DNA from 2 places in the Mycobacterium sp. D16R24 genome. Region 1 is predicted to be linked to the other one. Evidence: riboswitches for the same ligand, from Rfam matches in the RefSeq annotation. Region 1 holds a riboswitch; the other holds the start of a gene.

Region 1 (16,067 bases):
GCCGTTCATCGCGGGTGTTCCACACCAGCCCCAGTCGGCCGCCGGGGCGCAGCACACGAGCGACTTCGGGAATGGCACGTTCGGGATCCACCCAGTGCCAGGCCTGCGCCACCAATACCGCATCCACACTGTTGTCCGGCAGCGGAATCTCCTCGGCGGAACCCAGTAGCGCTGGGGTATCGGGGAGCGAGTTGCTCAGCACCTCAAGCATTTCGGCGAGGGGATCCACCGCGACCACGTTGAGTCCGCGCTCCACCAGGCGGGTGGTCAGCTTCCCGGTGCCGGCACCCAGATCCAGGACGTCGTGTGCTCCGGCCGGCAGTAGCCAGTCGATGGCCTCGGGTGGGTAGGAGGGGCGGCCCCGCTCGTAGGCCGCAGCCTGGGAACCGAACGACAGCGATGGCTCTGCGTGTGCGTCCGGCATTCGCGCTCCTCGGGTTCCGTTACGAAGCCTGTGTTGACTTGGACAGGGCGAGTGTTTCCCGCACCAGCTCGCTCACCGCGTCGAACTCGATGAGGAACGCGTCGTGGCCGTGCACCGATTCCACCACCCGCAAGCCGGTACAACCGGGCAGCAGGTCCGCTAATTCCGCCTGCAGCCGTAGCGGGTACAGCCGGTCGGACGTGATGCCGCCGACGACGACGGGGACAGGGCAGCCGCGCAGCGCCTTCTCCACGCCGCCACGGCTCCGCCCGACGTCGTGCCGGTTGAGTGCCTCGGTCAAGATGACGTAGCTGCCGGCGTCGAAGCGCCGAACGAACTTGTCGCCCTGATGTTCGAGGTAGCTCTGCACCGCGTATCGGCCACCGGCCCACGGATCCTCGGGCCCGTCCGGGCCGACCTGGGGATCGTTGCCAAACCTGGTGTCCAGCTCGACCTCGCCGCGATAGGTCAGATGTGCGATGCGCCGGGCGAGGTTCAGTCCCTTTTCGGGGGCGCGTCCGCTGCCGTGGTAGTCGCCACCCATCCAGTCCGGATCGGACTGGATGGCGGCGATCTGCGTGTTCTGGGTGCCGATCTGATCGCCGGTGGCACGGGCGCCGACTGCCAGCACCAGCGCCGCACGCACCGAATCCGGTTGCATGACAGCCCATTCCAGTGCGCGCGCGCCACCCATCGATCCGCCGACGACGGCGGCGATCTCGGTGATCCCGAATTGTGCGAGTGCGGCGATGTCGGCATTCACCTGATCGCGCACCGACACCTCGGGGAACCGCGAGCCCCAGGGCTTTCCGTCCTCGGCAAGGGAAGTCGGGCCGGTTGTGCCACGGCAGCCGCCCAGCACGTTGGTGGCGACCGCACACCACTGGTCGGTGTCGATCGCTGCACCCGGGCCGATGATTCCTTCCCACCAGCCGCCGGTGATGTGGTCGGGACCGGCGGTTCCGACCACATGTGAGTCGGCGGTGAGCGCATGGCAGACGAAGACGACGTTATCGCGGCGCGGCGAGAGCTCTCCCCAGCTCTGTACCGCCACGGTCACGTCGTCGATGACAGCGCCACTTTCCAGCGTGATCGAACCTATTGGTACATAGGCGATCTCATCGCCCTGGGGCAGGGCGATGCATGACGCGGGAAGCTGCTGGTCGGCGGATGAGCCGCTTGCGCGAAGATCGTCGGTCAAGGTCACGATGATGCCACCGCCGCGGCCTGTTCGAGTCGCCGCACCGCGGCGAATCCGCTGTCCAGATCGGCCAGGATGTCGTCGATGCCCTCGATGCCGACCGCCAAGCGGACCAGTCCCGGCGTAACACCGGAGGCCACCTGTTCGGCGGGTGCGAGCTGCGCGTGCGTCGTCGTCGCGGGGTGGATCACGAGCGATCGCACGTCACCGATGTTGGCGACCTGGCTGTGCAAGGTCAGCGAATCGATGAAGGTGGTGGCCGCCTCAGCGCCGCCGTCCAGCTCGAAGGCGAGTACGGCGCCGGCACCCTTGGGGGCCAGCTCTTTCGCGCGTTCGTGCCAGGGGGAGGTGGGCAGCCCGGCGTAGTTGACGTGGGTGACCCCCGGCTGGGCGACGAGGTAATTAGCGACGCGTTCCGCATTTTCTACATGGCGCTGCACGCGCAGGCTCAACGTCTCCAGGCCCTGGGCGATGAGGAACGCGTTGAACGGCGAGATGGCGGGGCCGAGGTCGCGCAGTAGCTGCACGCGGGCCTTGAGTGCGTAAGCCGGTGCGCCCAGGTCGGCGAAGACCACGCCGTGGTAGCTCGGGTCTGGCGTGGTGAATCCGGGGTGGCGGCCCTGTGTCCAATCGAAGGTGCCGCCGTCGATGATCACCCCGCCGATCGCATTACCGTGTCCACCAAGGTATTTGGTGGCCGAGTGCACCACGATGTCGGCGCCGTGCGTCAGCGGCTGAATCAAATACGGCGTGGCGACGGTGTTATCGACGATGAGGGGGACGCCTGCCGCGTGCGCGATCTCCGAAATGCCGGGAATATCGAGAATGTCGTTCTGCGGGTTGGAGATCGACTCGGCGAAGAGTGCCTTGGTCTGCGGGGTGATGGCCCGGCGCCAGGACTCCAGATCGTCGGGATCCTCGACGAAGGTGGTCGTGACGCCCAGACGCGGCAACGTGTAGTGCAGCAGGTTGTAGGTGCCGCCGTACAGGCGCGGGCTGGACACGATGTTGTCGCCGGCCTGCGCGATGTTGAGGATGGCCAAGGTTGCGGCTGCCTGTCCGGACGCCAGCAGCAGCGCCGCCACACCGCCCTCGAGGGCGGCGATGCGCTGCTCCACGACGTCTTGGGTCGGGTTGCCGATGCGCGTGTAAATGTTGCCCTCTTCGGACAGGCCGAACAGCGCCGCCGCGTGTGCGGTGTCGTTGAAGACGTACGACGTGGTCTGGTAGATCGGCAGAGCCCGGGCGTTGGTTGCCGCATCGGGGGACTGGCCCGCGTGGATCTGCTTGGTCTCAAACGCCCACTGGGCGGTGGGATCGATATCGGTCATGGAAACCTCCTGGTGGTCGGTGCGGGGCTGGCGGTTTAGAGCATGCGACAGCGACAACAACGACAACAGGTATGCAGGGATTCACCCCCGGGGGACAAATACTTCATCGGGCCAACCTGTCTTCTCGGGGCCCGCCATCGGACCCGCGCTTGCCGTGTGGCCGACTGTCCTTTCATAACCCAGTCGGCTACTCAACCTGGTCATCACCCGGGGCACCCCACCGCGGTTGGAGGGTTGCCGACCAGCGAGCCGGGGCTTGACGCTGGTGCTCATGACCAGTGAGAAGCCTATCGCAATTCACCGAATGGTTGCCACCAGGTATGCCAGGCGCCACTCGACGGTGCTGGGGAAGCCGCGATGGGAGCGCAATCACAGGCCGTCCGCCCGCCTAGGCTCGGAGACGACGTGATACTGAATAGGACGAGCCTGGCGACCCACCGGTCGCCAGATCTACCTCAGATTCTGACCGACCAACGACGCCGGGAGTGACCATGAGTGCGCAGCAGCCAACCATCATCTACACGCTGACAGACGAGGCGCCGCTACTCGCGACGTACTCCTTCTTGCCGATCATCCGGGCCTTCGCCGGGCCGGCAGGTATCGACGTCCAAACCACCGATATTTCCGTTGCCGCGCGCATCCTCTCCGAGTTCTCCGACTACCTTCCCGAAGACCAGCGGGTTCCGGACAACCTGGCCGAGCTGGGCCGCCTGACGCAGTTGCCGGAGACGAACATCATCAAGCTGCCGAACGTCAGCGCGTCGGTGCCGCAGCTGCTGGCCGCCATCAAGGAACTGCAGGGCAAGGGCTACAAGCTGCCCGACTACCCAGAAGACCCGCAGAACGACGAAGAGAAGGACATCTTGGCGCGGTACACCAAGTGTCTCGGCAGTGCCGTGAACCCCGTTCTGCGCGAAGGCAACTCGGACCGTCGTGCGCCGCGTGCGGTGAAGGAGTACGCGCGCAAGCACCCGCACAGCATGGGCGAGTGGTCGCAGGCGTCGCGCACCCACGTCGCGACCATGAAGGAAGGCGACTTCTACCACGGTGAGAAGTCGTTGACGCTGGATCGCGCCCGCAAGGTGAAGATGGTGCTCACGACGGCGACGGGCGAGGCCACAGTGCTCAAGGCCGAGGTGAAGCTGGGCGAGGGCGACATCATCGACAGCATGTTCATGAGCAAGAAGGCGCTCTGCGCCTTCTATGAAGAGCAGATCGAGGATGCGTACAAGACCGGCGTGATGCTCTCTCTGCACGTCAAGGCCACCATGATGCGGGTCAGTCACCCCATCGTTTTCGGACACGCGGTGAAGATCTTCTACAAGGATGCCTTCGCCAAGCACCAGGCGCTGTTCGACGAGCTGGGCGTGAACGTCAACAACGGCATGTCCGACCTTTACAGCAAGATCGAGGCGCTGCCCGCCTCGCAGCATGAGGAGATCATCCGCGACCTGCATGCCTGCCACGAGCACCGCCCCGAACTGGCCATGGTGGATTCGGCCAAGGGCATCTCGAACTTCCACTCGCCCAGCGACGTGATCGTGGACGCTTCCATGCCCGCCATGATCCGGGCCGGCGGAAAGATGTACGGCGCGGACGGCAAGCTCAAGGACACCAAGGCCGTCAACCCCGAGTCGACCTTCTCGCGGATTTACCAGGAGATGATCAACTTCTGCAAGACCCACGGCCAGTTCGACCCGACCACCATGGGCACCGTGCCCAATGTCGGTCTCATGGCACAGAAGGCCGAGGAGTACGGCAGTCACGACAAGACGTTCGAGATCACCGAGGCCGGTGTCGCCGACATCGTCGACATCGACACCGGCGAGGTGCTGCTGAGCCAGAACGTGGAGGCTGGCGATATCTGGCGCATGCCGGTCGTCACCGATGCCGCGATCCGGGACTGGGTGAAGCTGGCCGTCACCCGCGCGCGGGAATCCGGAATGACCGTGGTGTTCTGGCTGGACACCGAGCGTCCGCACGAGAACGAGCTGCGCAAGAAGGTCAAGACCTACCTCAAGGATCACGACACCGAGGGCCTCGAGATCCAGATCATGCCGCAGGTGTGGGCCATTCGGTACACCATGGAACGGGTGATCCGCGGGCTGGATACGATCTCGGCGACCGGCAACATCCTGCGCGATTACCTGACCGACCTGTTCCCGATTCTGGAGCTGGGCACCAGCGCCAAGATGCTCTCCATCGTGCCGCTGATGGCCGGTGGCGGGTTGTACGAGACCGGGGCCGGTGGTTCGGCGCCCAAGCACGTCAGCCAGCTGGTCGAGGAGAACCACCTGCGGTGGGATTCACTCGGCGAGTTCCTGGCGTTGGCCGTGAGCCTGGAGGACCTGGGTATCAAGACCGGGAACCCGCGGGCCAAGATCCTGGCCACCACGCTGGATGCCGCGACCGGGAAGCTGCTGGAGAACGACAAGAGCCCGTCACGCAAGGCTGGTGAGCTCGACAACCGCGGCAGCCAGTTCTACCTGGCTCTGTACTGGGCGGCCGAGCTTGCCGCGCAGACCGAGGACGTTGAGCTGGCCGAGCTGTTCGCGCCGCTGGCCAAGCAATTGGTCGAGAACGAGGATGCGATCGTGGCGGAACTTGCCGCGGTGCAGGGCAGCCCTGCCGATATCGGTGGCTACTACCAGCCGGACGCCGCGAAGACCACTGCGGTGATGCGGCCGAGCCAGACCTTCAACGCCGCCTTGGCATCCGTCGAGGTGTAGCTCGATGCGTCGAGTGTGAAACCTGGGCGGTGAATCAGCCGAAACTCCGCCACAGGTTCACACTCGGCGACATGCCTAGCCGACGTCGGAGGCTGTGGCGCGCTTGGCGGCGACCAGCGGGTCGATCAGATCGGTGATCACCTCGGTGACCTGACCCGGGGCCTCGAGCATGGGCACGTGACCCATGCCCGCCAGGGTGATCCGTCGTGCGTCGGCGGGCAGGCCCTGGCTGATGAGCTTCCCGAACCGGCCCGGAGGCACGATCTCGTCCTTCTCACACAGCACCAGCTGGGCCGGTACCGAGATGGTGTTCAGGTTCTGCAGGCCCGGCGCCGGCAGAATCGACGTCAACGACGCGAAGTACGCGGGGCAGTGCGTGATGTCCTCGAAGATGCTGTGGAAGTCAGGAAGGCTCAGCGCCTCGGCCTCTCCGCACAGCGCGCGGGCGGTGGCGAACTTGACGAACGGCAGGCCCGCCGCGCGGCGGCCCAACAGCCGAGAGAACGCCAGCCAGGGGAGCATGGCCGCGAACTTCACCACGATCTCCGCCTTCAGTGGTGAGTACTTGGTCCAGCCGCCCGCCGGCGCGATGGCCGTGACACTGCGGGCACGGCCACGCAATGCCAGGCCCAGAGCGATCCAGCCACCCAGCGAGTTTCCTACCAGATGCGCTGTCTCCCAGCCCTTCTGGTCCATGATCTGTTCGACCTGATCCAGGTACACATCGACCGAGCGCTGCGACAGCGGAGGCAGCGGGGGCATTGGTCCACCGCCGTTGTGTCCGGGGTAGGTGGGCGCGAACACCTCATACCCAGCATCGGCGAGCTGCTCGGCCACGGTCTCCCAGACCGACTGCGACAGCATGAACGGATGCAGCAGCAGAACCGGCTCGCCCTCACCCATCTCGATGGGTGCCCGCCTGCTCGACGGCTTCGACAAAATGGCTTCCAGCATGCGGTCCTCCTAGTGCGCCAACGTCGGCGTTGACATTAGTGTCTGTTGCGTCAACTTACCGTGCCCCGTGGTGCTCATCACTGTCACACCACTCGACTATCGTCGGCGACCGATGATCACCGTCACCACCATCAACGTCAATGGCATTCGTGCCGCCGTCAAGGAGCGATCCGCCGAGAACCGGGGGCTGCTGCCCTGGCTGGAGCAGACGACCGCCGACATCGTGTGCCTGCAGGAGGTACGTGCGGAGGACGAGCAGCTTCACGAGGCGCTGGCCCCGGCACTCGCCGCGGGGTGGCACGTGGTGAACGCCTCGTCGAGCGTGAAGGGGCGCAACGGCGTCGGCATCCTCAGCCGAGTCCCGGCCGCCTCCACCAAGGCGACGCTGGACGCCGACGGCGGCGAATTCGACGAGGCCGGCCGGTACCTGGAGGCCCAGATCGGCGATCTCACGGTGGCGAGCATCTACCTGCCCACTGGAGAAGCCGGTACGGAGCGCCAGGAGGAGAAGGAGCGCTTCATGGCGGCGGTGGGTACCAGAATGGCCACGCTGGCGGGCAGTGGGCGCGACGTGGTGATCTGCGGCGACTGGAACATCGGGCACACCGAGCGAGACATCAAGGCGTGGAAGGCGAACCAAAAGAAGGCGGGCTTCCTGCCCCAGGAGCGGGCCTGGGTCGGCTCGCTGCTGGAGGCCGGATGGGTCGACAGCTTCCGGCAGCTGCATCCCGATGTCGACGGACCGTACAGCTGGTGGTCGTGGCGGGGTAAGGCCTTCGACAATGACGCGGGCTGGCGCATCGACTATCACCTTGCCACTTCCGATCTGGGGCGACGTGCGCACACGGCACGGGTCGAGCGCGCGGACGCCTACGCACTGCGCTGGTCCGACCACGCGCCGGTGACGGTCGAATACCGATGAGCGTCGCGCGCGAAGAGCGGCTGCCAGAATCGCGTTGACCGGTCATGCCAGGATGGATGCACTATGACTGCTGATGCCGCCCTCCGGGGACGCCTGTTCTCCGGTATCCAACCCACCGCCGATTCCCTGCACCTCGGAAATGTGTTGGGCGCGGTGCAGCAGTGGGTGCGGTTGCAGCATGAGTACGAAGCGCTCTTCTGCGTCGTGGACCTGCACGCCATCACGGTGGCGCAGGATCCCGACGAACTGCGCCGACGTACCCGCGCGGTGGTCGCCCAGTATGTAGCGCTTGGCGTCGATCCCGCGGAAAGCGCCATCTTCGTGCAAAGCCATGTTCCGGCGCACACCGAATTGGCTTGGGTGCTGGGATGTTTGACGGGCTACGGCGAGGCGTCGCGGATGACGCAGTTCAAGGACAAGTCCGCCAAGCAGGGCAACGATGCCACCACCGTCGGCCTGTTCACCTATCCCGTGCTGATGGCGGCCGACATCCTGCTGTACCAGACGAATGTGGTGCCGGTGGGGGACGATCAGCGTCAGCACCTCGAACTGACTCGCGATGTGGCGCAGCGGTTCAACGGTCGCTACGGCGAGACCTTCGTGCTGCCGGAGACATTCGTGCCGAAGAACGCGGCGCGGATCTACGACCTGCAGGACCCGACGGTGAAGATGAGCAAGTCGGCCTCGACCTCTGCCGGGTTGATCAACCTGCTCGACGATCCGGCGGTTTCGGCCAAGAAGATCAAGTCGGCGCAGACTGACAGCGACCGAGAGATTCGTTTCGACAGAGAAGCCAAGCCGGGTGTCTCGAACCTGCTGAGCATCCAGTCCGCACTCACCGGTGCCGATATCGACACGCTCGTCGACGGCTACGCCGGGCGCGGTTACGGCGATCTGAAAAAGGACACCGCCGAGGCGCTCGTCGAGTTCGTCACGCCGGTACGTGATCGGACGAATGAGCTGCTCACCGATACCGTGGCGCTTGACGACATCCTGGCGGCAGGCGCGGCGCGCGCCCGGGAGCTGGCGGAGAAGACGCTCACCGAGGTCTACGACCGGATAGGGTTTGTCCGGCCCGCGAGGTAGCGAAGAACAGAGGCGGTGAGTGGTGGCCGAAGACGACAAGCCCGGGATTCTCGACCGCTATCGTGCACGGTTTCCCTGGTTCGATCACATCATGCGCATGCAGGAGCGCTACCAGAAGGTAAACGGCAACTTCTACGCCGCGGGAATCACATATTTCACGGTTTTTGCGCTGTTCCCTCTCATGATGGTCGGCTTCGCGGTCATGGGCTTTGTGTTGTCCAGGCGCCCGGACACGATTGCGGAGCTACGTGGCCGGATCAGCGGGGCGATCTCCGGCGCGGTGGGCAATCAGCTAATCGATCTGATGGATACAGCCATTGCCTCGCGTACCAGCCTGGGTATCGCAGGTCTTGCGACCGCGGCGTGGGCCGGGCTGGGGTGGATGGCCAATGTGCGTGCGGCGCTCAGCGCCATGTGGGAGCAGCCCAACGACTCCGACGGATTCGTGAGGGGCAAGCTGTCGGACTTGGTGGCCTTGGGCTCAACCTTCGTGGCGCTGGCCCTCACCATTGCGGTCACGGTCGTCGGTAACGAGAAAACCATCCTGCGAATACTCGGCTGGGTGGGGCTGCATGACGTCTCCATACCGGCGGTCCTGCTCAAAGTCGTCACGATCGCGATAGCGACGGTGTTGTCGTGGGCGTTGTTCACCTGGATGATCGCGCGGCTGCCGAGGGAGCGGCTGCCGTTTTCGAGTGCTGTGCGGGCCGGGCTCATCGCGGCGATCGGTTTCGAGCTGTTCAAACAGGTCGCCTCGATCTACCTGAGCGTGATCATGCATGGCCCGGCGGGCTCCACGTTTGGTCCGGTGCTCGGCATCATGGTGTTCGCCTACATCACGGCCCGCCTGCTGTTGTATGCCACCGCGTGGGCGGCCACATCCGATGCGAACCGGTCATTCGTGTATGTGCCGCCGCCCAACCCGGTGGTGATCACCACGCGGGTCGAGACCGTCGAGCGGCCCTCGAAGCTGGGGGTTATCGCCGCCTTTGGGGCAGGAGCTCTTGGCGCGCTGGGTATTTCGTGGCTAGGCCGCGGCGGTGACTAAGGCCGTCAACTAAGGCTGGTAAATAGGGCCTAGGCCTGGCGGCGGTTGAGTGATCTCGCCGCGAGGATGAGTCCGAAGACGATCATCGCGCCGATGATGGTCACGCCCACCCGGACGGGGACGCTGTTCACCGCGTCGGCGCTGAGGCCGGCCGCTTGGGGAGTGGCCGCGTTATCGGCATGCGGCTTGGTCAGCAGCGATGGGTCGGGGTCGACGAGCTTGCCGATCGAGGCGTCGCGTGGGGTCGAGAACCCGTAGTCGAGCAGATGGGCCGCCTGCTCCCACGGTGCAATCGGAAGACGCGTGCCGCGCAGCATGGTGACGACCAAGCGCCGGCCGTCGCGTTCGGCTGCGCCGACGAAGGTCTGTTGCGCATCATCGGTGTATCCGGTCTTCCCGCCGAGCGCACCGGGGTAGTTGTAGAGCAACCGGTTGTCGTTCGTCATCTCGTAGGACGGATGGTCGTCGTGCTCGCCGGGTTTCGCAGGGTGGCCCGGGAACGTCGCCTTCGGTGCCGACACCAGATCGGCGAAGGTGGGGTCCGCGAACGCGTACTTGTAGAACAGCCCCAGGTCGTAGGCCGAGGTGCTCATGCCGGGACCATCGAGACCCGAGGGAGTCGCCACCCGGGTGTCTCGCGCGCCGAGTTTCTGCGCCATGTCGTTGAGCTTGGCGACGGTCTCATTCATGCCGCCGAGCTGGACGGCCAGTGCGTGTGCGGCGTCGTTGCCCGAGTTCATGAGCAGACCGGTGAGCAGTTGCCGGACGGTGTAGGTGCCGCCGACGTCGACGCCGACCCTGGTGCCCTCGCTGTTCGCGTCGTCCTGGGTTCCCACTACCGCCTGGTTGAGGTTCAGGTTGTTGATGGCATCCATCGCGATCAGCACCTTGATGACACTGGCGGGTCGGTGCCGGGCGTGGGGGTCCTTGGCGGCCACCACATTTCCTGTGTTCAGGTCGGCGATAAGCCAGGACTCCGCGGAAATATCGTTGGGGATGGGCCCGGCACCGTCCGGGGTAATCACATCGCAGCTCCCGAGCATCTCGCCGCCGATGGGCTTGGCGGGCACCGGGAGCGGTGCGGGTGGATCTCCGCCTGCCTTGGGTACCTCGGAGGTGTCGACCGCCGGAGGCGTGACGACCTTATAGGGGCACCCGCTGGTATCCGGCGGCGTGAATCCGGGTTCGGCGGCGGCAAGCGGTGTGCTTAAAGGGAAGGTGGCGACGATCAGCCCGGCGGCGGTGGCCGCGGCGAGGCGCGTCGCGGCGGTCCGCAGCGACAGGCGGCGATCGGGCGCAGAAATCCAGGTGGTCATCGCCTTGCCACAGTAAGTGAACACCACCCTGAACTGGGGGATGTTACGCCTGTGTCGGATGTGACTTATCGGCCTACTACGTAGACGGTGCGATATCGGCCAGGCTGAGGTGACCGACGGCCGACGACCCAATGCAACCCAACCAGAGACGGCCGCCGGATTCGACGACACCGGTGGTGGTCTGCAGGCCCGGGTTACGGCCGCGGATGTTCGCTACCGCTGCTCCGGTGTCCGGATGGAACGCGACAACCCAGGCATCGGCGGTGACAGCGGGCTGAATCGATTCGGGTAGTTGCCAGATGAGCTTCCGCAGTATCGGTGCGCGCGGCACCAGTGCCTCCAGCGCGGCATTTCGCGGCCCCGCCATCGCCACCCAGATCCGGCCGTCGGAGCCGGTGCTCATGTTGTCGGGCATGCACGGCAGTTCCTCGGCGAGCCGTGATGTCTCGCCCTGCCCGATACCCGACAGTTTGATCGTGCTCAGGCGGCGCCCAATGGTCTCGGCGTACACCAACCGGGATTCGTCGGCGGTCAGGGTGACCCCATTGGTGAAGTACAGGCCGTCGGCGATCGTGGTGACGGTTCCGTCGGTGTCGCGGCGAAACACCCGGCCGGTGCCTCGCCCTTCGATGGCCGCCGCCCGGTACTCCTCGAACGGGAAACGCGCCGTCGACTCGCTGAAATAGATTGTCCCATCGGATGCTTCGGTGACATTCGAGCAGAAGATCAGTGGCGGTCCATCAACCTTGGTGACAAGTGGCTCGATATCCGCAGAGGCCGGATCGAGCGCCAGCAGCTTGTCGCGGCTGCAGATCAGCACGCGTCCATCGCGCGCGATATGCAGGCCCAAGGGTGGGTGCTCAGTGGTTGCGACATGCGTGATCTCGGCACCGTCGGGCGAGATGCGGAGAATCTTTCCATCCACCACACCGGCCCAGATGTTGCCCGCTGCATCGGCCACGACATCCTCGGGACCGTGACCGGGGACCGGCACCACCGTCAGTGAGGGCAGGGGCTGCGGGTTCAGGGATAGCGCCCGTACTCCGGGCGGCTGCCAGCGGACGGGATCGATCGACGGCTTGGCCATGGGCTCACCCTATTGCAGGCATACCCTGAAGTGATGGCAGTTCCGGTTCGTGATCGCACCGACGAATTCGAGGCGCTGCGCCCGAGACTGCAGGCGGTGTCCTATCGGCTCACCGGCAGCGTTGCCGACGCCGAGGACATCGTCCAGGACGCCTGGCTGCGCCTGCACTCCGCGACCGCCGAGATCGAGGACTTGCCGGCGTGGCTGACCACCGTGGTCTCCCGGCTGGGATTGGACCTGCTGCGATCCGCCACCTATCGCAGGGAAACCTATGTGGGGGAGTGGCTTCCGGAGCCGGTGGTCACCGGTCTGGACGGCAATGATCCGCTGGCCGCGCTGGTGGCCAGTGAGGATGCGCGTTTTGCGGCCATGGTGGTGCTAGACCGCCTGGCGCCGGATCAGCGTGTCGCGTTTGTCTTGCACGACGGATTCGCGGTGCCGTTCAAGCAGATTGCCGAGATTCTCGGCATCAGCGACGCGGCGGCGCGGCAACTCGCCTCGCGTGCGCGCCGGGCGGTGACGGCGGCCCCGGAACCGGTGCCCGATGCCGAGCACAACGAGGTGGTCGGCAAGCTGCTCGAGGCCCTCATGTCGGGCAGTCTGGAAGTCGTTGTCCGACTGCTACATCCGGACGTGACGATGACGGGGGATTCCAACGGCAAGGCGCCCACCGCCGTCCGGGTCATCCATGGCCCCGACAAGGTGGCCCGTTTCCTGCTGGGCTTGCTGGACCGTTACGGCCCACAGATGATGCAGGCCATCAATCCGGCGTTGGTGAATGGGCAGTTCGGCATGTATCTGACCGAGACAGACACCGACCCGGACTTCAGGCCAGTGCTGCCCCGTGTCAGCGGCTACACGGTGCAGGACGGCAAGGTGCTGGCAGTCTGGGACGTCAGCAATCCCGACAAATTCACCGGCACACCGCTGCGTAGCGGCTAGGCGTCCAGGGAGTCCTGGGAAGTCGCCCACGGAACCCGGCAGGCATCGCCGGAATTGAAGCCCTGCTCGGTGATTCCGAGCGCCGCGTAGGTGCGGGCACGCATGTTCTCGACGCCGATCTGATAGGTCAGCTCGATCACTCCGGCGTCGCCGAACCGCCGCCGCAGGTCCTCGACCTGTTCGTCGGTGATGTCGTGTGGATTGCCGGTCATCGCGTCGGCGTATGCGATGGCGGCACGCTCGTCGTCGGTGAATAGAGGGGACGTCGCATATCCCTCTACGGCCTTGAGGCGCTCGACGTCCAAGCCGTCGAGCCGCTGCAGCATGGAGCCGAAGTCGACGCACCAGGAGCAGCCCACCGTACGGGCGGTCCAGAACACCGCGAGTTCACGGACGCTCACCGGTAACACACGCGAGGCGCTGCTCAGCATCTGCTCGTGCATCGCGGCCGCGACCATCAGCTTGCGGTGGTGCGCGATGACCGTAAACGGCTCGGGCACTTGGCCGTATCGCCGTTTGGCGACCCGGTACATGATGCGGGTGAGCAGTGAGGCGTGGTGCGGGGCAACGGGCTCGATGCGTGTTGTTGTGCGTGGTGTTTCAGTCATACCCGTAGGACGAGACAGCCCGCAGATGTGTGACAGGGGCCGTGTAGATAGATCGAACCGGCTAGCGCGCGAACATCAGTGCGCGCTTGACTTCCTGGATCGCCTTGGTGACCTCGATACCGCGCGGGCAGGCGTCCGTGCAGTTGAACGTGGTGCGGCAGCGCCACACTCCGTCGACGTCATTGAGGATGTCCAGGCGTTCTGCGGCAGCCTCGTCGCGGCTGTCGAAGATGAACCGGTGCGCGTTGACGATCGCCGCGGGGCCGAAGTAGCTTCCGTCGCTCCAGAACACCGGGCAGCTGGTGGTGCAGCAGGCGCACAGGATGCACTTGGTGGTGTCATCGAAGCGCGCGCGGTCGGTCTGGCTCTGGATGTATTCGCGTGTCGGCTGGTTGCCGCTGGTGATCATGTACGGCTTCACGGCGCGGAACGCATCGAAGAAGGGCTCCATGTTGACCACGAGGTCCTTTTCCACGGGGAGACCGCGGATCGGCTCGATGGTGATGGTGAGCATCTTCTTGGGTTTCTTGGGCAGCAGATCGCGCATCAGGACCTTGCAGGCTAGCCGGTTCACGCCGTTGATCCGCATGGCATCCGAGCCGCACACGCCGTGTGCGCAGGAGCGGCGGAAGGTCAGCGTGCCGTCCAGGTAGCCCTTTACGTACAGCAGCAGATTCAGCAGCCGGTCCGTCGGCAGGCACGGCACGCGGAAGCTCTGCCACCCGGCGGCGTCCGGATCCTCGGGGTTGAAGCGCTGAATCTTGAGTTCCACCATGACCGCGCCCTCGGGGATCGGCGGCAGCGGCGGGTCGCCTGCTTCGGCTTTCTCGATAACCGCAGTCATCTCAGTACTTCCGTTCCATCGGCTCGTACCGGGTCTGGACGACGGGCTTGTAGTCCAGCCGGATGTCGGACAGCAGCTCGGCACCCTGCTTGTACGCCATGGTGTGTCGCATGTAGTTGGTGTCGTCGCGGTTCGGGTAGTCCTCGCGGGCGTGGCCGCCGCGGGATTCCTTGCGGTTGAGCGCGCCGACCACGGTCACCTCGGCGAGTTCGAGCAGGAAGCCCAGCTCGATGGCCTCGAGCAGATCGCTGTTGTAGCGCTTGCCCTTGTCGTGCACCGTGATTCGGCTATACCGCTCCTTGAGGCGGTGAATGTCCTGCAACGCCTGCTTGAGCGTTTCTTCGGTGCGGAACACCGCGGCGTTGTTGTCCATCGACTGCTGCAGCTCGGTACGGATGTCGGCAACCCGCTCGTCGCCGTGCTCGGACAGCACGTCCGCTACCCAGTCGGTGACCATCGTGGCCGGGTTCTCCGGCAGTTCGACGAAGTCGTGGGCTTCGGCGTACTCGGCCGCGGCGATACCCGCCCGGCGACCGAACACGTTGATGTCCAACAGCGAGTTGGTGCCCAACCGGTTGGCGCCATGCACCGATACGCAGGCGCACTCGCCGGCCGCATACAGACCGGGGACAACGTTGTCGTTGTCGCGCAGCACCTGTCCCTTGATGTTGGTCGGGATGCCGCCCATGACGTAGTGACAGGTCGGGTAGACCGGAACCAGTTCGGTGACCGGGTCGACGCCCAGGTACGTGCGGGCGAATTCGGTGATGTCCGGCAGCTTCGCTTCCAGGACGTCGGCGCCGAGGTGACGCACGTCGATGTAGACGTAGTCCTTGTTCGGTCCGGCGCCACGGCCCTCGAGCACCTCGAGAACCATTGACCGCGCGACGATGTCGCGGGGTGCCAGGTCGACGATGGTGGGGGCGTAGCGCTCCATGAAGCGTTCACCGTCGGCGTTGAGCAGACGACCGCCCTCACCGCGCACTGCCTCGGAGATCAGGATGCCCAGACCGGCAAGGCCTGTCGGGTGGAACTGGTGGAACTCCATGTCCTCCAGCGGCAGTCCCTTGCGGAACACGATGCCCAGGCCGTCGCCGGTCAGGGTGTGCGCGTTGGAAGTGGTCTTGTACATGCGGCCCGAACCACCGGTGGCGAAAACGATTGCCTTGGCGTGGAACACATGGATGTCGCCGGTTGCGAGCTCGTAGGCGACGATGCCGGTGGCTACCGGGCCGTTGGGCGTCTCGGTGAGCACGACATCCAGCGCGTAGAACTCGTTGAAGAACTCGACATCATGCTTGACGCAGTTTTGGTACAGCGTCTGCAGGATCATGTGGCCGGTGCGGTCCGCGGCGTAGCAGGCCCGGCGCACCGGCGCCTTACCGTGGTCGCGAGTGTGACCACCGAAGCGGCGCTGGTCGATTCGGCCCTGGGGCGTCCGGTTGAACGGCATGCCCATCTTCTCGAGGTCGAGGACGGCGTCGATGGCCTCCTTGCACATGATCTCCACGGCGTCCTGGTCGGCGAGATAGTCGCCGCCCTTGACGGTGTCGAAGGTGTGCCACTCCCAGTTGT
Region 2 (16,067 bases), on a different contig from region 1:
TCGCGGGCCGCCAAGTACAGCACGGTGTAACCGCAGATCGCGCTGATGGCGGTGGCCACGCCGATCCGTGCGACGCTGGAGCGGACCGATGAGCCGCTCGGGCGGAGAGGTTCAAACTCGGTGGGGCCGGCGTCGGTCACTTCCGGTCCAGGGGCGGGAGCTGCTTCTCGTACAGCCACGCGGTCCACAGCGGCCGCAGCGATTCGTCGGCGTAACCGGCCGCCAGGCCCGTGAAGTCGTCGGTGATGACGGTGCTGTGCCGGTATCGGGTGGTCCAGTCTTGCAGCAGTGCAAAGAATTTCGTATCGCCGAGCCGTAATCGCAACGTGTGCAATGTCAATGCTCCACGCTTGTACACGCGATCGTCGAACATCAGTTGCGGGCCGGGGTCGGCCAGGATCAGATCTTGGGGGAGGTCCTTGAGTTTTTGGTGGTAGTGGCGGGCGCGGGCATCGGCCGACGGCCCACCGGACTCCTCGGACCACAGCCATTCGGCGTAACAGGCAAACCCTTCGTGGAGCCAGATGTCGCGCCAGCGGCGCGCGGTGACACTGTTGCCGAACCACTGGTGCGCCAGCTCATGCGCCACCAGTCGCTCGGAGCGCCGCTCCCCATCGCAATGATTGGCACCGAACACCGAAATACCTTGTGCCTCCAGCGGAATATCGAGCTCGTCATCGGTGACCACCACGGTGTACCCGGCGTCGAATGGGTACGGGCCGAACTGTTTGATGAACAGCTTCATCATCTGCGGCTGCCTGCCGAAGTCGTGTGTGAACCGCTCATGCAGCCGCGACGGGAGCGCGGCGTTCATCGAGATCGGGTTCTTGGCGAGCTTGACGGTTTGGTAATCCCCGATCTGCAGCGTCGCGAGGTAGGGCGCCATCGGCTCGGGCTGCTCATAGGTCCAGGTCGTGTGTGCGGCCCGGACTCGCCGTGATACCAACTCGCCGTTGGACACAACGCAGTACGGGCTGTCGCTGCTGATGACAAACCGATAGCTTGCCTTGGAGCTGGGGTGATCGTCGCACGGGAACCAGGACGCCGCGCCGTTCGGCTGTCCGGCCACCAGCACGCCGTTGGACAGCTCCTCGAACCCGACGTCTCCCCACATGCTGTTGATGGGGCGGGGTGATCCGCCGTATCGGATAACGATGGTCATGGCGGCTCCGGCCGGGATGCCGGTGGCCAGCTTGATGGTGATCTTTCCGGCACGATGCCCGAAATGTGTTGGACGCCTGCCATTCACGGTCACCTTCGAGACGCCGAGAGCGTCGGCGAGGTCGAGGGTGAATTCCTTGAGGGTGGCGAGGCTGACTGCCGTGACCGTCGCGGTACCGGTCAGCCGGTTGATGGCCACCTTGTATTCGAGGTCCAGCTCGTAGCGGGACACCCGATACCCGTAATTACCGTTCTGTGGCAGGTAGGGGTCGATAATCGGAGGCCGTGGGGGGAGCCTTTTGGCTGCCTTTTTGCCTGGCTTGGTCATGCGGCCCCGGAGTTCTTACTTGGGGAAGCCTTGCCGCCCTTGGGCTTCTTCGGTGCCATCGGATCCAACTTGCCCCATGGAGAAATGGGGTTGCCCTGCCACCTGGTTGACGGCGGGACGACGTCACCACGGACCACCAGCGAGGCAGGCCCGACGGTGGCGCCGGCCCCTAGCTCGGCGGCGGGAAGCGCTACGCAATGTGGTCCGAGGGTGGCGCCCTCGCCGAGGACCACGGTGTCCATCCGCATGATCCGGTCGTGGAACAGGTGTGTCTGCACCACGCAGCCGCGGTTCACGGTCGCGCCCCTACCTAGGGTCACCAGATCGGCCTCGGGCAGCCAGTACGTCTCGCACCACACTCCGCGGCCGATCTTTGCGCCCAGGCCGCGCAGCCACCAGTTCTGCATCACCGTTCCCGACGCGGCACGCGCAAACCACACGGCAGCAACGGTTTCCACGAACGTATCGGCAACCTCATTACGCCAGACGAACGAGGACCAGAGGGGTTTCTCCACAGCTTTGGTGCGCCCGACCACCGCCCACTTGGCGACCACGCTCACCACGCCGGCCAAGGCGCCGGCGATCAGCAGCACCACGCCACTGAGTGCGCCCGCGGCCCAGAAATTGAACCGGATGGCGATGGTCTGCAAGGCCAGAAGTACCCCGACTCCGATCCCGAACGTCACGATGATCGGGATGATGCGGCACGTCTCCACGATGCCCCGCATGACCTTGAGCCGGAAGGGCGGCTCGAATGTCAGCGCGGAATCTGCGCCGTCGGCCTTGCGGCGTAGTCGCTTTGGCGGGCTACCGATCCACGACGAACCCGACTTGGCCTTGTGGGGAGTCGCAGAGAGGACGGCGACCAGCGCGTCATTGGGTACCTTGCGGCCGGGCTGGGTAATCCCCGAGTTCCCCAGAAATGCGCGCTTGCCGATTCGGGCCTTGGCGATGTGGATCCAACCGCCGCCCAACTCATAGGACGCGACCATGGTGTCGTCGGCAAGGAACGCGCCGTCGTCGACCTCGGTGAACTTCGGTATCAGCAGGGCTGTCGAAATCTCGGTGTCCTTGCCGATTTTCGCGCCCAGGACGCGCAGCCACCATGGGGTCAGTTGGCTGGCGTAGATGGGGAACAAGTAGTTGCGGGCCGCGTCCATCAGGCGTTCGGTGGCCCACATTTGCCATCCCTGCCGGCTGCGGACGGGGTGATAGCCCTCGTGCACGCCGATCGACATCAGTCGCACCAGTGCAACGGTGATGGCGGCGTATACGATCACGCTGACCAGCGCCGCGCCGGGCGTCCAGATGAGCGCGGGCGCCACGGCTTCACAAATCGTCGCAGTGTTCCGGATGCCAAAGGCCACCACGCCCAGCCCGGCGGCCAGCGCGAGCAAGGGCAGTCCGCCCAGCAGGATCGATGTCACCCCGTAGATCGGTACCCATTGCCCGGCTCGGGGCGGACGGTAATCCGGCCAGGGATGGCGGGCCTTGCCCGACTTCACGGCCGGTGAGCCCTTCCAGTACTGGCCGTTCTTGACTCTGCCGACGACACCGGAACCCGGTGCGACATCGGCGTTCTTGCCGATGACCGCTCCCGGTAGCAGGGTGGTGCGGGCCCCGACGGTGGCATCCTCGCCGATGACGATGGGGCCGACATGAAACTTGTCCCCGTCAACCCAATGCCCGGACAAGTCAACTTCAGGTTCGATGGAACTGCGGTCGCCAAGCTGGAGCCAACCCGTCACGGGCGGAGATGAATGCAGGTCGACACCGCTACCCACACGTGCACCCAACGCCCTGGCGTAATAAACCATCCACGGTGCGCCGGAGAGGTTCTCGGCGCCGCTGGCGGCGGCCAGCCGGTCGGCGATCCACACCCGCAGATGCACACTTCCGCCGCGCTCGTATGTCCCGGGCTTGACCCCGGACAGCAGTAGCCGTGCCCCGACGACGGTGATGCTCATGCGGCCCAGGGGAGTGATGAAGAGAACGAACGCCGCCAGCAGCACCCACCAGTTGACCGTTACCAGCCATGGCACATCGCTGAACATTGCGAATACGTTGTTGGCCAAAGCGAGCCAGGTCGCCCATTGCAGACCCGTGAGGGTGGTCAGCGGAAGCGTTGCCACCACCTGCGCCAGCTCGGTCATCCGCGGTACCGGCTTCACGATCCGGGGTTCGACCTCGATGGAAGGTGCCAGCTCATCCAGATAGGTGGCCAGTGATCCGAGTCGTGGCTGGTCGTACAGGTTCGCGACGGTCACCTGCGGGTAGCGCTGCCGCAACGCCGCGACCAGCTGTGCCGCGGAGAGCGATCCTCCACCGAGAGCGAAGAAGTCGGCCTCAGGTCCGTCGACCGTGGCCGCCAGGATGTCTCGCCACAATCCGGCGAGCCAGCCCATGGTGCCGCCCAATTCGGCGGCGTCGTCGTCGGTATCCGCGCCCGGTGGCGGCCATGGCAGTGCGTTGCGGTCGACCTTTCCCGAAGTGCGCGTGGGCAGTTCGTCAAGTTTCACCAGTCGCGGCACCAGCGCGGCCGGAAGTGACTCGGCCAGGCTCGCGCGGGCTGCGGCGATATCGAAGTTGGGGTCGGCGCTGGCGATGTAGCCGACCAGCAGCGGGGTGCCGCTGGCGGTCTTGCGCACTGCGGCCGCGCCGCCGCTCACGCCGGGCAGGTTGACCAGCGCCGCGTCCACCTCGCCGAGTTCGATACGGCGGCCACCGACCTTCACTTGGTCATCGGCGCGGCCCTGGAAGTACAACCCGTCGGGTTCCAGGCGCACCAGGTCACCGCTACGGTAGGCCCGCGACCATCCCAAAGTATTTAAAGCAGCGTACTTTTCGGCATCCTTGTCGGGGTCGAGGTACTTGGCCAAGCCAACGCCGCCGATGACCAGTTCACCGACCTCGCCGTAGCCGACCTGGTTGCCCTGCGCATCCACGACTGCCAGATCCCAGCCCGGAAGCGGTAACCCGATACTGACGGGGCTGACCCCGTCCAGTCGTGCCGCACATGCCACCACGGTCGCCTCGGTGGGGCCGTAGGTGTTCCACACCTCGCGGGCGGCACCGTCTTCACCGGTGGCCAGCCGTTCGGCCAGATCCGGTGGGCAGGCCTCGCCGCCGAAAATCAGCAGCCGCACCGCCTCCAGCGCCTCCGCCGGCCACAGTGCGGCCAGGGTGGGCACCGTCGACACCACGGTGACATCGCGGGACACCAGCCAGGGACCCAAATCCATGCCGCTGCGGACCAGGGACCGCGGTGCGGGTACCAGGCAGGCGCCGTAGCGCCACGCGAGCCACATCTCTTCGCAGGAGGCGTCGAAGGCCACGGATAGTCCGGCGAGCACTCGGTCATCGGGACCAATTGGGTTGTCCTGCAAGAACATTTGCGCTTCGGCGTCGACAAAGGCGGCTGCGTTGCGATGCGTCACCGCTACGCCTTTGGGGGTGCCGGTGGAACCCGAGGTGAAGATGATCCAGGCGTCGTCGCGCGGCGTCGGTTTGGTGGCGCGCCAGCCTCGTGACGAACCGGGTCCACGAACCAGACCGTCCGGGGTGATCACGGCGGCGACCTGTGCCTCGCCGAACACCAGCGCCGCGCGTTCTTCGGGATCGTCGGCGTCGACGGGAACGTATGCGGCTCCCGCGGCCAGTGTCGCCAGGATCGCCACATAGAGCGAGTAGCTGCCCGAGGGCATCCGGATCCCGACGCGATCACCGCGCCCGATTCCCCGAGTGCCGAGCCATTCGACACTTGCCTCGACGTCAACGATGAGCTCGGAGTACGTCAGCTGGATGGTGCCGTCATCGATGGCGGGCGCGTCGGGGTGCTCCGCGGCGGTGGAGTAGAGGATGTCGATCAGGGTCCGGGCCGGAGGGGCTGACCTGCCGAGCAGGTACTGCGGAGGCACCGGGTGGGCCGGGGTTTCATGTGCGACGGCCTCGGAGGACTCTTCGTGCGCGCGGTTGGTGGGTGACTCGTCGGGGCCGGTCACGCTGCTCCTCGTTAGTTTCCGCGTCGGTTTCTGTGGGCCTGGAGGGGTACCGTAGCGAGCCTATCGGTCCGGGTGCGGCTAGGCTCGTCGCCGCGCGGAAGTGGTCCGTCGGGCACGGTGATCCCGTGGCCCCTAAGTTTGCCACGGTGGTCCACCGGCCGATCTGTCCGGTACCGGAGCAGGAGAATCCCCATCCGATCCGACGCGCTGCGGTATCTGTACACCTAGCCGGCCGACCTGCGGATCGAGATTCTTGTTGTGGCGGCCAAGGGCGCGCGCACCCGTGCCGAGACCATCACCAAGAACGGCGGTAGCTACGACACGTGGACCGTCGGCAGGGACATCACCGTGGTGATCTCGATGACCTTCGGCGTGGAACACCTAGCCCTCTTTGGCAGTGCGCCGGGTCTTGTACAGGCTGGCGACGGTGGTGATGAGCAGGGTCACGATGATCACCGCAAGGCTGGCCAATGTGGGGATCTCGGGTACATGGACCGGCTCGCCGCCGTTGATGAACGGCAGTTCGTTCTCGTGCAATGCGTGCAGGATCAGCTTGACGCCGATGAAGAACAAGATGAACGCCAGCCCCTGCGACAGGTACACCAGGCGCTTGAGCATGTCGCCGAGCAGGAAGTACAGCTGGCGCAGACCCATGAGGGCGAACACGTTGGCGGTGAACACCAAGTAGGGCTCCTTGGTGAGCCCGTAGATCGCGGGGATCGAGTCGAGCGCGAAGAGAAGATCGGTGGTGCCCAGCGCGACGATCACCAGGAACATCGGCGTCATCAGTCGTGTGCCGTTTTCCCGGACCCACAGCCGCAGGCCGTCCCACTTATCGGTGGTCCGCAGGTGCTTGCGGGCGAACTGCACCACGGCGTTGTCGGCGTCGTCATCATGCTCGGTGTCGCGTGCCAGGTTGACGGCGGTGTACACCAGGAACGCGCCGAACAGATAGAAGATCCAGGAGAACTGGTTGATGGCCACCGCGCCGAGGGCGATGAAGATGCCGCGGAAAATCAGCGCCAGGATGATGCCGATCAACAGGGCCTCTTGCTGATAGATCCGGGGCACCTTGAAGCTGGCCATGATGATCAGGAAGATGAACAGGTTGTCCACCGAGAGGCTGTACTCGGTGAGCCAGCCCGCGAAGAACTCCAGTCCGAACTGGCTGCCGTGGAAGAACCACACCCACAAGCCGAATGCCACCGCGAGCCCTATGTAGATGCTGAGGGCGGTGGCGGTTTCGCGGACGGTGGGTTCATGGGGCCGCCTGCCGATCACCACGACGTCGATCAGCAAGATCGCGACCGTGACGGCCAGCGTGATGATCCATTCGAGCTGCGATACCTGCATGAAATAACCTCCGGTCGCCAAAACGCCGGAGGTCTCTTCCGCCGGCGGGTGACCGGCCTGCGGCACCGACCGGTCCGACAATGGCCGATGTGATGACGACACCGCAGCGAAGGAATACTCCCCTCCGCGCGCCAGTCTGCCCTATGGCGCGGGGATCGGAAAATCGGGCCGGATTCACGAGCCGACACGGCGGATTTGAAATCACCCTGCGCAATGCGCTTGACGGTGGCTGCGGCCGCGCGCAGACTGCGCACAGGTCATGAGTACCAGCGATAAGCCCTGGCTAGCTGGTCGGCAACCCTCCTCCATGCCGTTTGTCTTCGCGCAAGCGGCTCATCCACGGCGGGGTGCTCCAGGTGACGACCTGGCCGCGCTCAACCGGGCGTGGCAAGCGTGGACTCGCCGGGCGGGTCCGGTGAGATGGGATGTCACATGCCAGTGTCCAAACAATCTGGGTCCGAGCAACCGGCCGCGCGTGTGGTGGGAGCCGACACCAAAGTTCCTCTGGCCCTAGGTGGCTGGATCAGATACGCCAATTTTGACTACGCGGCCAGCGCGCCCGCGCTCTGTGCTGTCGCGGATCGCGTCACCGAGCTGCTGCCGTATTACGCCAGTGTGCATCGTGGCGCCGGATACGCCTCCCGTGTGTGCACGGCGCTCTACGAGCGCGCCCGTGAGATGGTGGGACGCTTCGTCGGGGCCGCCGCCGACCACCATGTGATCTTTACCCGTAACACCACCGACTCGTTGAATCTGCTCGCCTCGGCGGTGCCGGGTGAGGTGGTGGTGCTCGATATCGAGCACCACGCAAACCTGTTGACCTGGCAGCGATATGCGGCCCGGGTGGTAGGGCATCGAGCCACCGTTGCGGACACCGTCACCGCGCTGGCTGACGAGCTCGCCCGCCGGCCCGCCGCACTGCTGGCCGTCACCGGGGCTTCGAATGTCACCGGCGAGGTGCTGCCGTTGGCCGAACTCGCGTCCGTCGCGCACCGGTACGGAGCGAGGATCGCAGTAGACGGCGCACAGTTGGTTCCGCACCGCCGAATCGATTTGGTGACAACTGGAATCGACTATCTCGCGTTCTCCGGGCACAAGCTGTATGCGCCATTTGGTGCTGGAGTCCTTGTGGGGCAAAGCGACTGGCTCGACGCCGCGAGGCCGTATCTCGCGGGTGGTGGGGCGGTGCGCAATGTTGGTATCGACGGGGCCGAGTGGCTCGCGGGACCGCAGCGCCATGAGGCGGGCACGCCCAATGTGGTTGGCGTCGCCGCCGTGGCGGCTGCGTGTGAGGCATTGTCCGCGCTGGGGGAGGTAGGCCACGTACAGGATGCGCTCACCGCCCAACTTCGGGACGGGCTCGCCGCGATCGAAGGTGTTGACACCCTGCGTATTTGGAACGGTGGTCGGGATGTGCTGGGCATTGTGTCCTTCACTGTCACCGGATACGCGCCGTCGGTCGCCGCGGCCTATCTGTCGGCCGAGCACGGAATTGGGCTGCGTGACGGCAGATTCTGTGCGCACCCGCTGCTGGAGAGGTTGGGATACCCAGGGGGTGCGCTGCGCGCAAGTATCGGGCTGGGAACCACCGCGAGTGACATCGCGCGCCTCGTCGACGCGATCGGTGAGCTCGTCCGTCACGGGCCGGCGCTGATCTATACCGAGCGCGACGGGCAGGTCGGGCCGGTTGATGACAGGCGGCCACTCCCGGATTTCCTGGTGGCGTAGGCGCCAACACAGTATCCGTAACTCGCAATACGTGATACTTTCAGTTCGACACATCACAGGGTCTGACTGACAAGGACGTCGAATGACTAGTACACGTGTGCGGGGTAGCGAAGTCAACGGTGGGGAACGGGCAGTTCCCGACCATGAGGTCGTGATCATCGGGGCAGGCTTCGGCGGCATCGGAGCGGGTGTTGAGCTGACCAAAAGGGGAGTCCACGACTTCGTGATCTTGGAGAAGTGGGGTGCTGCCGGAGGCACCTGGCACGCCAACAAGTACCCGGGCGTGGCTGTCGACATCCCAACCTTTATCTACAGCTTCTCCTACGACCAGAAGACCACCTGGTCAAAGTTCTTCACCCCCGGTGACGAGCTTGAGGGGTACGCAAACGAACTCGTGGACAAGCATGAACTGCGCCGCAAGATCCGGTTCAACACGCGTGTAGTGCGTCAGGAATTTGATGAGGCGCGCAACATGTGGGCTCTTACTCTGGACGATGACAGTGTCATCACTGCCCGGCACGTGATCGCCGCGACGGGGGGCCTCGAGCAACCCAAGCTCCCCGAGATAGACGGTATCGATTCCTATCAGGGTGTGCTGATGCATACTGCTTTGTGGGACAAGGATGTTCAGCTGGCCGGAAAACGAGTGGCAGTCATTGGCACCGGTGCCACATCGCTGCAGCTGGTTCCAGAGATCGCTCCGGAGGTTGGCCATCTCAGCGTCTTTCAGCGCACCCCCATCTATGTGGGGCCCAAGCCCGACTTGAAGTACAACGCGTTCTGGCGCGCGCTGTTCGGATTCCCGGGCGTTGCCAAGGGCATTCGGCACGCCATCAACCTCAGTACCGCCTACATTCCGGACGCAGTCTTCAAGCTCGACTCCAAATACGTCGAATCCGCGTCGATGGCCCTGGCCCACCGGATGCGTGGCTGGATGCGTACTCAGGTCGACGACCCGGTAACCCGAGAGAAGTTGCTGCCCTACTACGGTTTTGGTTGCAAGCGCCCCTCCTTCTCCAATACCTATCTCAAGACGTTCAACCGCCCCAACGTGGCTTTGGTGACCGAGCCCATTGAGCGGATCACCGAAAAGGGCCTGCTTACCGCGGACGGTGTCGAGCATGAAGTGGATGTGTTGATCTGCGCCACCGGGTTCGCGATCTGGGATCACATGCCTGCCTTCCCGACCGCCGGACGGCGCGGCAAGGATTTGAAGCAGTTCTTCCAGGAGAACCGTTATCAGGCATACCAGGGTGTTTCGATCCCGGATTACCCCAACTTCTTCCTCGTTCTCGGACCGTACGGGTACGTCTTTGGGCCGTATCACATGCTGATCGAGTCAACCACTGCGCACGCGGCCCGGGTCATCGCGGAGACGAAGAAGCGTGGCGCTACCACCGCCGAGGTCAAGCAGGATGTGCATCAGGCCTACTTCGACAAGATGCACGAGCGCAATAGAAATCATCTGTGGCTCTCGCCGGCATGCTCGGCGGCCAACACTTACTACATCGACAACCATGGTGATTCGCCTTTCCGCCCAGGCGGTTTCGGTGAAATGTACTTCCACAACAAGTACTTCCGGCTGGACAACTATCGGTACGGCACCGAGACAGTGGCACCGGTCGTGAAGGCGGCGTCGCGGCGCAAGCGCAACAAGGAGGTTGTGGGATGAGACTGCTGCCCGGACGTAAACCAGAACTTGTCGTCGTGACCGGTGCCGGAAGCGGCATCGGGCGAGCCATCGCCGTCCAATTCGCACGGGGCGGTGCGGAGGTGGTGGCCTCAGATCTGGATCTGACGACCGCCCAGGAAACGGCTGCGATCATCCACCGGAAGGGACATCGGGCGGTGGCTTTTCAGCTCGATGTCACCGACCCGGCGGCCTGGGAGCGGTTCGCTGATCAGGTGCGGGCCGAATACGGTGTTCCCGATGTGCTGGTGAACAACGCCGGCATCATGGTCGGCGGGCGCTTCTTCGACCTTGAGCAGGAGCATTGGGAAAAACAGTTCCGGGTCAACGTATTCGGTGTCGCCTATGGCGGACGGGTCTTTGGCAAGCAGATGGCCGAACGTGGCCGCGGTGGTCAGATCGTCAATATCGCCTCGGCGGGGGCCATTACCCCGACCCCGATCTTCCCCGCCTATTCGGCCTCCAAGGCGGCGGTGAAGATGCTGAGCGAGTGCATGCGAATGGAATTGGGCCCCAAGGGAATTGGTGTATCTGCGGTATGCCCCGGCTTCATCAACACGAACATCGGGGTAAACGCCACCGTCGCCGGTCTGGACCTTCGTGATGATGTGCGCGAGCGTGCGAACAACGCCATGAGGGCCTTCCAGTCCTCTGCCCCGATGCGGGTATTGGACCAGTTGATCGGTCCCCCGCAGGTCGCGCGTGCCACGGTCCGCGCGGCGCGTTACAACTTTGCGGTGGCCCCGGTGCGTCCCGAAGCGTGGCTGGGCTACTTCTTGAGCAGGCTCCTGCCCGGTCTCAATCGCCATTTCATGTATCCGATTCCGTACTGGCTTGGATTGGATATCGACACGCTCATGCCCAAGGTGCAACGCGTCATTGACAATCTGACCGAGCGCACCCCAGCGGGGCCGCTCACCGAGCAGTCGACGGTGTGATCGGGGCCTATCGGCTCACTCGGAATTCAACGATGGCGATGCCCAGACCTCCTGGGTACCGTGGCGGCTGTGGCGACACAACACCAGACGTTCCGGGTTTTCACCGACGATGCTGCCAGCTGGCGCGAACTGACCAATGGAACGGGTGTCACCGCACGCGTCAACGCCCCCGATCTCAAACAGGCACAGCGGGCCCGGCATTCTCTGCGCACCGCGCGCAAGGACGCACCCGCGGTCATCCTGGATGTCTACGTGCACATCGAAGCCGACTCGCGATCGGCGCGTAAGCATTTTGCGAGTCTGAGGGTTCCGTCGGCGGTCTCGTATGCGGGTACCCCGGAAGGGCTGGCGGGTTTGATCGCCGATATCTACCTGGCTGGTGTGGCCGACGGGGTGACTCTGATTCCGGCGTCGCCCACCACAGATATCAGTTGTGCCGCACGTCGCGTACTCGCGTTGCTGCCCCAGCGGATACCGCTGGCGGCGTAGCGATCACCAGTTGTCGTAACCACCCTCGGGGCCGAGCATGCGCTCCAGCCGGGTGCGGTTGATCTTCGCGAGTTCGTTGCGCGTCACCTTGCGCTCGGTATCCATGTCATGGTGCATGCGGTCGGAGATCGCGCGCAGCACCGAGACGCCGTCCTGCCCACACATGTGCATGACGAAGCGATGCCCGAAGTGGTGCTCGTATCGATGCGCGGCGGCCCGCAGCGCGGCCATCATTCCCGGGGTCTCGTCGCGGATCGCACACTGTTCGGCATGGGACCGCGCACTTCCCGGACGTTTTCCCAGCGGCGGATAGGCGATCAGGACCTCGTCGAGTGACTCCTCGGACAGCGCGAACAACTCGTTGTCGGCCAGTCGGAACAGGGCGTCATGATCGGCGAACGGCCGCGCCGCGGCGATCTTCCGTGCCCAGGTCACACTGCCGCCGCATTCGTACAGCGCGTGGACCGCTTTGGTGTCGGGCATCTGGTTGAACGTGTCGCGGCCGATGCCCTGATGCATCAACATAAGACCATGATTCGACGGGTCGCTGCTGTTCGCTAGAGGGGGACCGTGCATTTTGCAGGAGCTTAACGCGACGTAACATTGCACCGAGTAGGACTGGGGAGGGAGTGGGGGACAGTGACGGATCCAGCCTGGCAGCAGTACCCGCAGGAGCCGTGGCCGCCCGGCGAGCCGATTCCCTATCCCGAGGACCCGAAGCCCCCGAAATGGCCGTGGATAGTCGCCGGCGTCAGTCTTCTGGCGGTGCTGGCGATAGCCCTGACGGCGATCTTGGTCATCACCCGCCGAACCGAGATGGCAGCTCCGACGACGGTCACCGTCACTCCTTCGACGACGTGGACGGGGCCCAATGACGTTCCGTTGCCGTCGAGGACGACGACCGAGCCTCCTCCGCCATCACCACCCCCGCCGAACCCCAGCACCGGTGCCGAGACCACACCAACGACCACCGAAGCGCCTCCGGTGCCCACCACGACCGAGGCACCCAAGCCGGTGCCCACCGCCGGAGAAGGCCCTGGTGGGTCCGGCACAGGAGGCAAGAGCGTCACCTACAGTGCGTGGGGCTCGGGCGTCGACCCGCTGCCACCGCATTTCGGATTGAAGGTCAGTTATTGGACCGGCACCGAGCTGGTGACGATCCAAGACATCAAGCTGCCCTGGGGTGTCTCGGTGACGATGACCAACTCTGCGGCGTCGCCACGCATGATTGTCGACTGGGGTGAGGCCAGTTGTTCGATCACAGTCGACGGTGTCGTCGTCGTCAGTAACAGCGGTCCGATGGGCGCCGTATGCGTGGCGCCCTGACCCAGGTCAGTGACCCTGGGTCTTGAGCCGCTCGAACGACGCGATGACCTCGGCCTCGGCCTCGGTGCGGCCCACCCAGTCGGCAGCCTTGACGAATTTGCCGGGCTCCAGGTCCTTGTAGTGGACGAAGAAGTGCTTGATGGAGTCCAGTTCGAAGGACGACACATCGCCGATTTCCTGGATGTGATCCCAGCGCGGGTCGCCTGCGGGCACGCACAGCACCTTGTCGTCACCGCCGCCGTCGTCGACCATCTTGAACATACCGACGGGCCGAGCTTCCACGATCACGCCGGGGAAGACGGACTCGGGTAGCAGTACCAGGGCGTCCAGCGGGTCGCCGTCCTCGCCGAGGGTGTTCTCGATGAAGCCGTAGTCGGTGGGGTAGGCCATCGGGGTGTAGAGGTAACGGTCCAGGCGTACTCGGCCGGTCTCGTGATCGACCTCGTACTTGTTGCGCTGCCCCTTGGGGATCTCGATGGTGACGTCGAACTCCACACCCGCTCCTTGAATGTCGGTGGTACTCAGTCGGTCGGTCGGTCTTCGCGCAAGCGCTCATCGGTGTCCGCAGGCCTTCGGGCAAGCGCTCGTCCAGCGCGCACCAGGATAGCGATACCCTGCAGAGCATGGTCACCGCCAGGGCACTTGATCCGCGTCACTGGCGGCGCTCTACCCACGTCCTGCTGGCCGTCGCCGTCGTGTTGGCGATTGCCGCGCTTGTTCTCGTAGCGTCGCTGACCACCGGAGCCTCCACCGCCCGCCAGCCGCAGAGCGCAGATCCCGAACCGACGCTGGTCACCCCGAAACCGGGTGTCGTGCCGGTTTCCGATTCGGCGCCGGTTCCGACGGCAGATGGTTTGGCACAAGCGCTGGACAAGGCGCTGGCCGATCCGGCGCTGGCCATGTTCACCGGCCGGGTAACCGACGCACTGACCGGCCGCGAGCTGTGGCAGCAGGGCTCCACGGTGCCGATGGTCCCCGCATCTACTAACAAGGTGCTGACCGCCGCGGCAGCGCTGCTGACCCTTGATCGGGCCGCGAAACTCACCACATCGGTCGTGGCGGACACCGAGGGACAGCGGGGACTGGTGACATTGGTCGGCGGCGGCGACCCGATTCTCAGTGCGGCGCCGGCGGACACTGACACCTGGTACCGCGACGCCGCGCGCATCAGTGATCTGGCCGACCAGGTACGTAAGTCGGGGGTCACGGTCACGTCGATCACGGTCGACATCAGCCGGTTTGGCGGCCCGTCCATGGCGCCCGGATGGGACCCGGCCGATATCGACGGCGGTGACGTCGCGCCCATCCAGGCTGTGATGCTCGACGCCGGACGTACGCAGCCAACCGATTACGACTCGCGTCGTTCCACCACGCCCGCCCTCGACGCGGGGCGTGCACTGGCTGCGGCGCTCGGGGTTGACACCGACATGGTGCGGTTGGACTCGGCGTCGCCGTCGGCGAAATCCATTGCCTCCGTTCAGTCAGCTCCGCTGATGGAGCGGCTGCGCGAGATGATGAATGCCTCCGACAACGTGATGGCGGAAACCATTGGCCGCGAGGTGGCGTTGGCCTCGGGCCGGCCGCAGACCTTCTCCGGAACTGTCGATGCGGTCACGAGCCAATTGCGCAGCGCAGGAATCGATCTCACAGGCCTGACACTGCGTGATTCCAGTGGCCTGTCGGTGGACGACAGGGTTACCGCACGCACCCTCGACGAGGTCATCGGAGCCGCTGCCGGCCCTGATCAGCCGAAGCTGCGCCCGCTGCTGGATGTGCTGCCCATCGCCGGTGGCAGTGGCACGCTGTCCGAACGCTTTGTCATCCAAAACCAAGCCGCGGCGGGATGGTTGCGCGCCAAGACAGGATCGCTCACGGGTGTGAACACCTTGGCCGGTGTGGTCACCGACGTCAGCGGGCGGGTGCTGACTTTCACGCTGATGCAGAACCAGGCGACCGCACCGACCGCGCGCAACGCGGTGGATAACACCGCAGCGGTATTGCGGTCTTGCGGATGTAGCTGATGGCCGTGCCGGATCGCGTCGGGAAGGGCGGAGCCGGAACCGGAACCGAGCGCCCCGAGCTGACGGTTGGCCGCATGGTCAACTGGGAGTTCGCCGTGACCGTGGGCGCCAAACTGGCACGGCCCGCGCCGCCCACCACCGAGTACACCCGTAATCAGGCCATCGCCGAGCTGTCGGATGCGGCGCGGCGCGCCGAGGCCCCGGTGCGTGAGCTCACCGGCCTGGCGGACGGCCTGGTGGTACCGGAGGCGCGGATCATCGATCGCACCCGTTGGATCGCGGCAGCGGCCGAGTCCATGCGCGTGATGGCCGGTGGTGACGGCGGCTCCGCGGGGTTCCTGTCGGGCCGTGTCACCGGGGCGCAAACCGGTGCGGTGCTGGCTTTCGTGTCGTCGGGCATTCTCGGGCAATACGACCCGTTCACCGCCGACGGTGTGGGTGCATTGCGTCTGGTGTACCCGAACATCATCGCCGTGGAACGCCAACTTCGTTTGCTGCCAAGCGATTTCCGGATGTGGGTGTGCCTGCACGAGGTAACGCATCGCGTGCAGTTCTCGGCCAACCCGTGGCTGGCGGACTATATGTCGGGCACCTTGGCGACTCTCGCGTACGAGCAAGAGGAGGATGTAGCTGGCATGCTCGGCCGACTGGTCGAATTTGTCCGCGCGCCGAAAGATCAGGGCCAGAACGGGATCGTCGATCTGCTGCGCGCCATGCAATCCGAAAGTGGCAGGGATGCATTGGATCGCCTGCTAGTACTGGGCACGCTGCTCGAAGGGCACGCCGACCATGTGATGGACGCGGTGGGTCCGGCCGTTGTCCCATCGGTGTCGACCATCAGGTCTCGCTTCGAGGCGCGACGCTCACGCAAACAGCCACCGTTGCAGCGGATCATCCGCGCTCTCATCGGCATGGATGCCAAGATGCGTCAGTACACCCGCGGTAAGAAGTTTGTCGACCACGTGGTGGAAACGGTGGGGATGGAACGCTTCAACACAATCTGGCAAGACGCCGAGACACTGCCCAAGCCCG

What was found. Region 1 has a riboswitch for S-adenosylmethionine ahead of B4383_RS03755 (bifunctional o-acetylhomoserine/o-acetylserine sulfhydrylase). Riboswitches for the same ligand answer to the same signal wherever they lie in the genome.
Region 2: linked by a shared signal. The riboswitch ahead of B4383_RS19045 (aminotransferase class V-fold PLP-dependent enzyme) and the one ahead of B4383_RS03755 (bifunctional o-acetylhomoserine/o-acetylserine sulfhydrylase) in region 1 are both predicted to bind S-adenosylmethionine.

What each region holds. Positions count from the first base shown of each region.
Region 1 covers NZ_MAEV01000004.1:264,432-280,498, forward strand. Annotated here, with positions in the region: gene B4383_RS03745 (class I SAM-dependent methyltransferase) at 1-424, opposite strand, end outside; gene B4383_RS03750 (homoserine O-acetyltransferase) at 444-1,565, opposite strand; gene B4383_RS03755 (bifunctional o-acetylhomoserine/o-acetylserine sulfhydrylase) at 1,628-2,956, opposite strand; SAM riboswitch class IV at 3,097-3,233, opposite strand; gene B4383_RS03760 (NADP-dependent isocitrate dehydrogenase) at 3,448-5,685, shown strand; gene B4383_RS03765 (alpha/beta hydrolase) at 5,761-6,639, opposite strand; gene B4383_RS03770 (exodeoxyribonuclease III) at 6,752-7,561, shown strand; gene trpS (tryptophan--tRNA ligase) at 7,625-8,647, shown strand; gene yhjD (inner membrane protein YhjD) at 8,667-9,695, shown strand; gene B4383_RS03785 (D-alanyl-D-alanine carboxypeptidase family protein) at 9,725-11,011, opposite strand; gene B4383_RS03790 (SMP-30/gluconolactonase/LRE family protein) at 11,088-12,098, opposite strand; gene B4383_RS03795 (sigma-70 family RNA polymerase sigma factor) at 12,132-13,040, shown strand; gene B4383_RS03800 (carboxymuconolactone decarboxylase family protein) at 13,037-13,648, opposite strand; gene B4383_RS03805 (succinate dehydrogenase iron-sulfur subunit) at 13,710-14,492, opposite strand; gene sdhA (succinate dehydrogenase flavoprotein subunit) at 14,494-16,067, opposite strand, start outside.
Region 2 covers NZ_MAEV01000022.1:31,643-47,709, forward strand. Annotated here, with positions in the region: gene B4383_RS19025 (hypothetical protein) at 1-140, opposite strand, end outside; gene B4383_RS19030 (M1 family metallopeptidase) at 137-1,489, opposite strand; gene B4383_RS19035 (Pls/PosA family non-ribosomal peptide synthetase) at 1,486-5,490, opposite strand; gene B4383_RS19040 (TerC family protein) at 5,872-6,843, opposite strand; SAM riboswitch class IV at 7,099-7,243, shown strand; gene B4383_RS19045 (aminotransferase class V-fold PLP-dependent enzyme) at 7,276-8,571, shown strand; gene B4383_RS19050 (NAD(P)/FAD-dependent oxidoreductase) at 8,654-10,243, shown strand; gene B4383_RS19055 (SDR family NAD(P)-dependent oxidoreductase) at 10,240-11,199, shown strand; gene B4383_RS19060 (hypothetical protein) at 11,251-11,688, shown strand; gene B4383_RS19065 (2-oxo-4-hydroxy-4-carboxy-5-ureidoimidazoline decarboxylase) at 11,692-12,213, opposite strand; gene B4383_RS19070 (hypothetical protein) at 12,328-13,014, shown strand; gene B4383_RS19075 (inorganic diphosphatase) at 13,021-13,509, opposite strand; gene dacB (D-alanyl-D-alanine carboxypeptidase/D-alanyl-D-alanine-endopeptidase) at 13,638-15,035, shown strand; gene B4383_RS19085 (zinc-dependent metalloprotease) at 15,035-16,067, shown strand, end outside.